Regions from separate parts of the Pantoea eucrina genome, predicted to be linked through region 2. Evidence: predicted binding sites of a transcription regulator. Region 2 holds the regulator's gene; the other holds the start of a gene.
The links. Region 2 encodes PurR, which represses purine synthesis genes. Its sites were predicted from a motif close to CANGCAAACGTTTGCNTG; they were not measured.
Positions count from the first base shown of each region.

Region 1: pyrD (quinone-dependent dihydroorotate dehydrogenase) is a predicted target of PurR. The motif match lies at 2,275-2,292, and genes of this name have one in related genera.

Region 1 covers NZ_CP083448.1:1,205,901-1,211,215, reverse strand. The annotation lists gene LAC65_RS05615 (YcbX family protein) at 1-530, shown strand, start outside; gene LAC65_RS05610 (cell division protein ZapC) at 534-1,070, opposite strand; gene pyrD (quinone-dependent dihydroorotate dehydrogenase) at 1,222-2,232, opposite strand; gene LAC65_RS05600 (glycosyltransferase family 2 protein) at 2,353-3,351, opposite strand; gene LAC65_RS05595 (lipopolysaccharide biosynthesis protein) at 3,354-4,874, opposite strand; gene ssuE (NADPH-dependent FMN reductase) at 5,232-5,315, shown strand, end outside.
Region 2 covers NZ_CP083448.1:1,461,232-1,466,546, forward strand. The annotation lists gene cfa (cyclopropane fatty acyl phospholipid synthase) at 1-202, opposite strand, end outside; gene punC (purine nucleoside transporter PunC) at 475-1,668, opposite strand; gene punR (DNA-binding transcriptional activator PunR) at 1,777-2,688, shown strand; gene purR (HTH-type transcriptional repressor PurR) at 2,685-3,710, opposite strand; gene LAC65_RS06900 (C40 family peptidase) at 4,008-4,796, opposite strand; gene LAC65_RS06905 (Grx4 family monothiol glutaredoxin) at 5,149-5,315, shown strand, end outside.

The sequences.
Region 1 (5,315 bases), 260 kb from region 2:
GTGACGTTGAGTTTGTCGTGCCGAAACCGTGCAGCCGCTGCATATTTACCACTATCGGGACAGAGAACGGAGAGAAACATCCGGCGGGTGAGCCGCTGACCACGCTGCAGGGCTTTCGCAGCGCGCAGGATGGCAGCGGTGATATCGATTTTGGCCTCAATATGATAGCCCTGAACAGCGGGCTGATCCGCAGCGGGGACAGCGTGACGATTCTGGAACGCCATACCCCGCGCGTCTATGGTGCCGGCAAAACAGAAGCTTCGCTGACAGCAGAGCCAGGTGCGCCTGCCAGCGTCACCATTACCTGTCAGGGCCGGCGTTTTGAGGGAGATAATCAGCAGGTATTACTGGAGCAGCTGGAGATGGCCGGGTTTCGTATTCCCTACTCCTGCCGGGCCGGGCTGTGCGGCAGCTGTAAAGTCACGCTGGTCGCCGGCACCGTCAGGCCGTTAAAGCAGAGCGCCGTACGTGCTGACGGCACTATTCTGAGCTGCAGCTGTATTCCAGACAGTGATATTGAGCTGGGATAAAATCTAAACCGCGCGCGCGTACCATGTCGCCAGCTGCAGCGGCTGCAGGCGATCGTTCATGATTTTGATCGCATCGCCAAGCTGCATGCTTTTTCCCGCCATGCTCAGTGCCGGCTGCGCCACCAGACAGAGCGCCGCGTTTTCACTGCTTTCTACTACCAGCAGCTGTGCCTGCTCACCGCTCTCAGCCAGCGTAGCCGTGACCATATCGCCCGCGACCGGCTGCCAGCTATGTTTATGGCTGATGAAGTGCCAGCTTTTTGGCATCAGCGGCTTGAGGAAGCGGCTTGCCACCAGCGCATTCAGGATCAGCTCGGCACGCTGATGAGCAGATAATTCACTTTCACGACAGCGGTCGTCGAAACTAAAATAGAGTGCGGCATCATCGACGCAAAATCCGCTGCTGTTAAAAGCGTCGGGCGTCAGCATTTTGCGGGAGAAGCGGGAGCGGAAGAGTGTGCCATCAGCCAAATCAAGCATCATACGGTCATGCTCGGCGTCATAATACCAGCGCCAGTTGTCATCGGGTTTGATTTTCATGATGTGCCTTGTGGGATTCTGCTGCGCTAAATGGCGCCTAAAAAATAAAATATCGCTTTAAGCAAAAAGCTGAAAAATAGAACAACAGGGGAAAATATAAACGAGCCAGAGGGAGAAATAAACCCCCTGGCCGGGGAAAGTGAGATATGTCTTAGAGGTGGGTCACGATATCTTTAATTAAAGCCGGTCCCTGATAAATAAATCCGGAGTATATCTGCACCAGGGTGGCGCCCGCGGCAATTTTTTCCCGTGCGGCGATGAGTGAATCTATTCCACCGGCACCAATAACAGGTAAGCGCCCCTGCAGCTCCTGCGCCAGCCGGCGGATTACCTCTGTGCTGCGCGTCTGCACCGGGCGTCCGCTCAGGCCGCCCGCTTCATCTGCATGTTTAAGTCCGCTGACCAGCGTACGATCCAGCGTGGTATTGGTTGCAATCACACCATCAATCTGGTGACGCACCAGGCTGTCAGCAACCTGGATTAATTCCTCCTCAGACAGATCCGGCGCAATCTTTACGGCCACCGGAACATATTTAAGGTGTCGCTGCTGTAGTTCCTGCTGTTTTAATTTAATCGCCACCAGCAAATCGTCCAGCGCATCGCCATATTGCAGCGTACGCAGACCCGGCGTGTTAGGTGAAGAGATATTTATCGCAATATAACCCGCATGGGCGTAGACCTTCTCCATGCAGATCAGGTAATCCTCTTTCCCCTGCTCAACCGGGGTATCTTTATTCTTGCCAATATTGATCCCCAGTACGCCTTTAAATCGCGCTTTTTTGACGTTCTCTACCAGATGATCAACCCCGTGGTTATTAAATCCCATGCGGTTAATGATGCCGCCCGCCTCAACCAGACGGAACATACGCGGTTTATCATTTCCGGGCTGCGCACGCGGCGTTACCGTACCGACTTCAATAAAACCAAACCCCATCGCGCCAAACGCATCAATGCACTCCGCGTTTTTATCCAGCCCGGCCGCCAGACCCAGCGGGTTGGGAAACGTCAGGCCCATACAGCTTACCGGACGCGCCGGCAGCGACTGCCGAATCAGCCCCTCCAGCGGCGTACCGCTGATAAAACGCAGCTGCTGGAAAGTGAGTTCATGCGCGCGCTCGGGATCGAGTTTAAACAGGGCGGGCCGGACGATGGGATATAACATGCACTCTCCTGAATGGCAGTAAAGGAAGAAACAGCGGGTGCACGGGAAGACGTGCGCCAGAATGGTAAGGTGCTCTGGCGCAAAAGTAAATTAGTGACGAACCTCAGAACAGGATCGCGATCAACGGCGGGATGAATAACGACTCAGGCGATTACGGCACGCCTGCAGACCGTGATAGAGCGGCGGACAATACCAGAGCAGTTTCAGCCGGGTATTATGCCGTAATACGCGCCGCACCAGACTGTTTACCCGCGGCTGCCACTCGGCAGGTACTTTAATGCGGTGTTTACGGATCTGTGCCAGGCAGCCATGCATAATGGTCTGATAGTAGTCATCCAGTAATGCCTCATCCTGCGGCAGCTGATGCTCTCGCAAAAACGCTTCGCTGCTGTCGCGGGCGATAAAGTAATTTTTTATCCAGGAGAAGTCGCGGGTGCTTTGCGACAGCGAACTCTGCATAAAGCGCTTGTAGTAGTAGCTCTCGCCGGTGCAGTAGAAACTGTGCGCCTGCATATAGAGCGCGAACATAAAAGGCGCATCTTCATGATTCTGAATCGGCAGGAAACTCAGCCCCAGCCGCTCAATCAGCTGCCGGGAAATGATGCTGCTCCAGATCACCCGGTGCGCCGACTGATGCTGGATCAGCGTGCGCAGACTTTCGCTGCCGCCGGAGAAAAGGCCGCTGACGTGACGCTGATGAATCGTCTGATAGTGGCGCTGCGGTTCCGGGACGTCGAAAAACATTTTTGCGCCGAAGCAGAACAGCTCAAGTCCGGTATGCTGCGCCTGCGCGCGCCGGAAATCGGCAAACAGAGTGGCGGAGATAAAGTCATCGGCATCCATAAAATAGAGGAAATCGCCGGTGGCGACCGCCAGCCCTTTCATCCGCGCTGCGCTGACGCCGCCGCGGTTGCCGCTCAGCAAAGTGACCTGCGGATGCGCCTCAGCGAACGCCGTAAGCCAGCTCACGCTCTCATCCGTTGAGCCGTCGTCAATGATAATAATCTCATCTGCCGGCGACGTCTGCTGCAGCAGCGACTGCATCGTCTCCGGCAGCCACGGGGCGCAGTTCCAGTTCGGAATAATGACCGATATAGTCGGGACGGAGCGCGACGTCATACTTATCCTCTTTCTTCAGCATTAACAACGGGTGTACGGCGCAGGCGCTTCAGCACCAGGCTATGCAGCAGACAGCAGACGCCGAGATTCACGGCACCAATCAATGCCAGCCAGAGCAGATTAATCCAGCGATTCTGATTCCACTCAATAGGCAGCAGCGTGCTCAGGCCGGCAATCAGGCCCGATACCGCCCAGATCAGCGCCACGTCGCGCGTCAGCCAGCTGAAGTGGATACCCGGCGCAAAACGACGGTGTACCAGCCATGCCCAGCCAACCAGGTAGAAAATGTTCTGCGCCAGCCACAGCCAGCCGGTTCCCAGCGCGCCGTAGTGAATCGCACACCAGATGTTAAGCGGCACCAGCAGAATGGCAAACAGGGTAAAGCCCTGCATATGGAGTTTTAGGTTGCCATTCACGTACTGCAGGTGATAGAGCAAGCCACAGATCGCCTGAATTCCGCTGCCTAAGGCGTAAAGCGTCAGGACAAAAGCCATCTCATCGACAATCTGCGTTTTTTGCGTCCACGCCCAAAGCAGCGGACCAGAATAGCAGGCGATAGTGATACTGAGCGGGGCCATAAAAATGGCGACTGCCTGCGTGGTGTAACGGTAGAGACGCAGAGATTCCGCATCGCCCTGCTGCCGGGTTTTCATGCCGGTCATGCGCGGCACAATCGCCTGCATAATCGGGCTGCTGAGCAGCAGGATACCGGTCGCCGCCGTTGCCACGACGGTAAAGGATCCGTACTCGCTCAGCGGCAGGGTTTTAGACAGCACCAGACGGTCAATCTGCGAGATAAACGTCCAGATTGCGCTGGAGAACGCGGCGCTCAGCGCAAAGCGAATAAAAGGCCTCAGCACCTCTTTCAGGTCGCTGCGCTTCTCTTTGCGCGCGGCGCGCGGGATAAGCTGATACGCCTTCCAGATGCAGCAGCCCGCCTCGGCGATGGAGACCAGCAGCTGCCAGATAAAGAATGTCAGCACGGCGTTGGCGAAGAGCTGGATCACCAGCACCGCACCAAAGGTGCGCAGCGTGGTAATAGTCAGGTTAACGCCATTCAGCCAGACCTGATGTTCAAAGCCGATGATCACGCTGCGATAGGGACTGGTGCGCCAGCGAATGGCCGCGGTGATCACCATAATTGCCACGGCGATAACCACATCGCCGGCCGGCAAATGACGCGCATCCAGCCAGTGTGTCGCTATCCAGGGCGTTGCCAGCCAGCCCAGCACCACCAGCACCAGCGTGGAAAAAAGGAAAAAGCGCGTCAGGGTGGTAAACAGCGCCGGAAACCAGACAAATTCTTCCTGATTAGCGCGGTAGCGCGCCGCTTCACGCATCAGCGTGGTGGAGACGCCCGCATCCAGCAGCTGCAGCCAGGTCAGTAATATAGAAAAGAAGCCAACCAGGCCATACGCTTCCATCCCCAGATTCTGAATATAGAGCGGCACCACTAAAATACCTGACAGCGTCAGGTAGATCTGCCCGACATAGTTGGCAATCGCATTACGTTTGATAGACATAAAAGTATGGGGGTCTGGGTATTTTTCTCAATGTCTTCAAGCGTGACACAAAAATGTGACAGCGCCCACAGGAGTAATTCTTAAAAACCACCTGGCATTCACGCCGCAGCTTTTTCTTAAATTCATCAATAAAAAACAGAGATCGGGCCATTTTATCCGCCGCTGCTCTGTGAGCCCGACTGGCAGCGCAGGCAGTAGCGTTTCGCAGGCAGCAGATCGGCAGCGGGATCCGTTTGCCGTTTTAAAGCTTTTGATTGCCGGATAAATCATTTACCCCTTTTCCGGCGCTCTGGCAGGATTAAGACAATCAGTTCTCAATTAAACATTATCGATAACTTTTTGTTATAAGGAGCAGGTATGCGGATCCTAACGCTGGCGGGCAGCCCCCGTTTCCCTTCACGTTCGACGGCGCTGCTGACGCTTTGCCAGCGCCAGCTGGAA
Region 2 (5,315 bases):
TCCACCACCCATCCATGTAACTTTCGCCCAGACCCAGTGAGCCTTCCTGCATCACGCGCTTAAAAAAGTCAGCATGATGAACCTGAATATCCCACGGTCGTGAACCATTAACGCGAATATCTGCCTGTTCAAGTAACTTCCGGGCAATACGAAACCACGGATTCTCTTCGGGAGTGACTGCTTCTGCACATGATGAACTCATAGCTTCTCCATCACTTTGTAAATATGACCTGGGAAACAGAAGGATCTGCATCAGGTCTGTGAAAGAACGCAGGGTGGTGCCGTGCGCAGCTAAACCACATTAACAGAGGTATGAATAGTCCGGACTCACGCAATGCGCAGCGGCCTGGCCGCACGCAGATGCTGTCCCGGAAAGACCGGGAGCGCTGTTATTGTTATGAATGTCAGAAGAGATAGCGACCCGCGGCGCGAATGCGGGCGGATCGCTCTCTGGCAAAATAGCACCAGACCGGCTTATGCGTTGTCTTCGCAGGGATGGGCGATATCGGCTGATTTAGCCGTTGCGCGCTGCCAGACGAAGCCCATCCAGGCGAGCACCACCGTACTTACCATTACCAGCGTAGTGTGATAAAGCGCCTGCTGCAAACCAGCCGAGACAATCAGGCTGGCAAGGAAGCATAAGCCAAGCTGCAGCAGATTCTGTAAACCTGCAGCTTTACCGCTGGCGTGCGGGAACGGCGCCAGCGCGCTGGCAACCACAATCGGATAGATAGCGCCGTTTGCCAGCGCCATACCGCAGAAAGGCAGCAGCAGGCCAAAAAGCGACGGCGCGGGAAGCAGCGCAACGGCAAAGAGGCTCATAATGCTCAGACTGTAAATCAGCAGCAGCCAGGGCAGCAGCTGCGCGCCCTGAAAGCGATTAAGCAGCGCACGACAGCCAAAACCGCCAATAAGGAAGGCAATCGTCTGCGGTACATAGCTGAGCCCGATATCGGCCGGGGTTAAGCCCGCGGCCGCCAGAATAAAGGGTGAACCCGTCAGCCAGGCAAAGAAGCTGGCAGAGCAGGCGGAGTAAATCAGCACGTTGCCGCTGTAGGCGCGGGTAGCGAGCAGCGTCAGCCAGCCAGGCTGATCGCCGCGCGCCGCCTGAGAGATACGCGGCGAGCGAAGTCTGAGGGTACCTGCCAGCAGCACCAGGGTAATCAGCGTCAGCACCAGGAAAATAGTGCGCCAGTGAAAATGACTCATCAGCCAGGCACCCAGCAGCGGAGCCAGAGCAGGAGAGAGCGCCACCAGCGGCATGATAGTGGCAAACACTTTATTGGCCTGCGCTTTAGGGTAGCGATCGATAACCAGCGCCTGCCAGCTCACGGCGGCGGCACAGACGCCCACAGCCTGAATAAAGCGCAGCGCCAGCATCAGCCAGACGTTGTCGGCCCATAGCATGGCCAGACAGCTCAGGGCAAAGATTGAGAGGCCCGCCAGTAAAACCGGTTTGCGGCCAATGCGGTCAGAGAGAAGTCCCCAGCCCACCTGCGCACAGGCAAAGCCCGCCAGAAACAGGCTCAGGCTGGCGCTGATAACACCCGGAGCGGTGGCAAAATCACGCTGCATGTCGCTGAATGCGGGCAGATACATATCCGTGGCGAGAAAGCCGAGCATGCTCAGCAGCGCCAGATAGGGCAGAAATCCTTTAGATGACATCACTATTTTTCTCATTCGGCAGGGAAACGCGAAGGAGTGTAAAAGGGTGCAGTCAGCTTTGTGAAACGCTAATATTTGCAGAGTGCTGTTAAATTTTTTGAAGGCAAAAATATGTGGTCTGAATATGCACTTGAGGTAGCGGATGCCGTCGCCCGCACCGGCAGTTTCAGCGCGGCAGCGCAGGAGCTGCACCGCGTGCCTTCTGCTATCAGCTATACCATCAGGCAGCTGGAGAGCTGGCTTGCCGTGGAGCTGTTTGAACGCCAGCATCGGGAGGTGGTCCTGACGCCGGCCGGCGAGCATTTTGTGCGAGAAGGCCGCTCTGTTATCAAAAAAATGCTGGCAACGCGACGCCAGTGTCAGCAGCTGGCCAACGGCTGGCGCGGCCAGCTCACTATTGCCGTTGATTGTATCGTCAAGCCGCAGCGCACGCGCCAGCTGGTGAAAGATTTCTATCGCCACTTTCCCGATATGGAGCTGATCATCAGCTATGAAGTGTTTAACGGCGTATGGGATGCGCTGGCCGATGGCCGGGTTGACGTAGCCATCGGCGCCACGCAGGCGATCCCGGTTGGCGGACGCTTTGCTTTTCAGGATATGGGCGCCCTTAACTGGCGCTGCGTGGTCAGTCCGGATCATCCACTGGCGCAGAGCGCGCATCCTGACGAAGAGGCGATGCGCGCCTGGCCGTCGCTGGTGCTGGAAGATACGTCGCGCGCGCTGCCGCGCCGTATGACCTGGACGCTGGATAATCAGCGCCGGCTGGTGGTGCCGGAGTGGGAAACCGGAATCGACTGCCTGCAGGCTGGCCTGTGCGTGGGGATGATCCCGGGACATCTGGCGCGGCCGCTACTGGATAGCGGCGCGCTGGTGGAGCTGATATTACCGCAGCCCTTTCCGGAGAGTCCCTGCTGCGTCAGCTGGGCCGAGCAGCGGGCGTCGCCAGCGCTGATCTGGCTGCTGGAATACCTGGGGGATGCTGAGACGCTAAACCATGAGTGGCTCAGCGAGCGCCACGCTTAGCGGCGATAGTCGCGAAACGGACCATCCCCGACGGAGCGACGCTCAATCAGACTGGGCTGAACTTCAATTGTTTGCGGCTCTTCACGTTTACTGGTAATGCGGTCCAGCAGCATCTCCAGCGCTTTCTCACCCAGCTGAGCTTTGGGCTGATGCACCGTCGTCAGCGCCGGCGTAAAGTAGCGGGCGTTGCGCACATTATCATAGCCGATCACCGAAATATCCTGCGGTACGCGCAGGCCCATCTCATCGGCGGCGCAGATGGCGCCCATTGCCATAATATCGCCGCCGCAGAACACAGCGGTAGGCCGCTGCTTCTGGCTCAGGATCTGCTGCATCGCCTGATAACCCGACTCCGGCTCAAAATCGCCCTGTACGATCCACTCCGCACGCACCGCGATCCCCGCTTCCTGCATCGCCTGCAGGAAGCCGGCGTGCCGTCCGCCGCCGGTATTGCGCTCCAGCTGGCCCGGAATAGCGCCAATATCGCGATGACCCCGCTCGATCAGGTAACGGCCGGCCAGATAGCCGCCCTGAAAGGCGTTATCCTGCACGGTATCGGTAAAATCCCCGCGGGAAGCGCCCCAGTCCATGACCACCATCGGAATATTGCGATTCTCTTCCAGCATCTGAAGCAGATCGTCCGGATACTCAGAGCACATCACCAGCAGGCCATCTACCCGCTTTTGCGCCATCATCGACAGATAGGCGCGCTGTTTTTGCAGGTCATTGTGCGCATTGCCCAGAATCAGCGTATAGCCCTGAGCGAAGCAGTGGTTTTCAATCGCTTCAATGATTTCAGCAAAGTAGGGGGCTTCGCTGGATGTCGCCAGCAGACCCAATGTTTTCGTGTGATTAACCTTCAGGCTGCGCGCCACGGCGCTGGGAGAGTAGTGCAGCGCTTTAATCGCCTCCCACACGGCATTACGCGTCTCTTCAGCGACAAAGCGCGTTTTATTGATGACGTGCGAAACCGTGGTCGTTGATACGCCAGCGCGTTTTGCCACATCTTTAATTGTTGCCATGAAAATGGACCTCTTAAACCTATCGCAACTTTATGATAAGTATAGTGTTAAACGTTTGCGTCTGCGCAGGGTTTTCTGCCCGGTTTCAGCATAAAAATGGCTGATTTAAGGCGAGTAATTAACCGTAACAGATAATGACAGCAGCGTGCGCAAAAGGTGTTGCGCAACGAAAGGCGGCGATTCTAGCAAGGTGAGGGGCATAAAACGAGATTTTTACCTGAGGTCAGGCGAAAATATTTAGATTACGGCAGCCGGTATGTGTTCAGGCCAAAACGCGCGCGGCGTGTTGCGCAACCGCTAACGAATGGTTTTAGGTGTCATCATGCGGCGTGCGCCAACATAGTGCTTCTGCCAGTAATCTTCACCCAGCGCGCTGATCTGAATATCCTTGCCGGTACGCGGCGACTGAATAAATTTGCCGTTACCCAGATAAACGCCAACATGATCGGCTGTACCGCGATTATTGATGCGGAAAAACACCAGATCCCCTTTCTCCAGCATTTCGCGCTTGATGGGAGCGGCATCGCGCAGATGATACATTTCGTTGGCCGTGCGCGGCAGTTTGAAACGGACCAGATCTTTGTAGGCGTACCAGACCAGGCCACTGCAATCGAATCCGGTAAGCGGAGAGGTGCCACCCCACTGATAAGGTTTGCCCAGCTGGCCCATAAGTTTAGTCATGGCGGTTTCACGCGCCTTCTGGTAGCGCAGACGGTGGGATTTGCTGAGCCTGATACCGGTCAGCGCATCGGTACTCTCTTCCGCGGCTGCTATTTTCCGGCTGGTACGCTGATGACCATATTTTTTGCTGGCGGAGAGGGCGGGCGCTTTTTTACGGGCGGTACGGGAAGTCGCAGGCGGTTCTGCGTGCAGGCTTTTTTTCGATTTAACTTTTTGTACGGGCGTGACGCGTGTTTTTTTAGCCGAGGTTTTAACCGGACGTCGTTTGCGGCGCTCATCGTCGCGCGCACTCTTTTTCTCCGCTTTCTGCAGGCTGGCGTTAACCGGCTTGTGCGGTGAAGCAGCGGCCACGTTAAAAAACAGCTGAGCAAAAGCCAGTATGAAAAGCGTAATCAGTAAACGCATAGTCCGGTTACAGGTTCGGCAGGCTGCAGAAGCAGACCGCGGCAATATTAGAAAATTCTGATCAGCGATCAGCGCCGGATTGATTCTAATCCACTTTTTTTACAAAAGGTAAGGTCTTTTTTATTAAATCCATCAACACAAGGGCTGTGCAGCAAAAATGAGCGGTTTCAGGCGGTTAACGCAGCATATTTATTGCTAATCGTGTATTAATACACACTTCGTCATACGCCCGTGGCGGCAAACTTAACAAACATGGCGATTCATGCCGCAGCGAGGCAAATTCCCGATTTCAGTCGCGGGATGAAGTCGCTACAATAAACAAACACGAAGTGAAGAATTAAGGAAGGCAAAAATGAGTACTGTTGAAAAAATTCAGCGCCAGATCGCAGAAAACCCGATCCTGCTGTATATGAAAGGATCGCCAAAACTGCCAAGCTGCGGCTTCTCAGCTCAGGCTGTTCAGGCGCTCTCTGCCTGTGGCGAACGCTTCGCGTATGTTGATATCCTGCAGAATCCTGA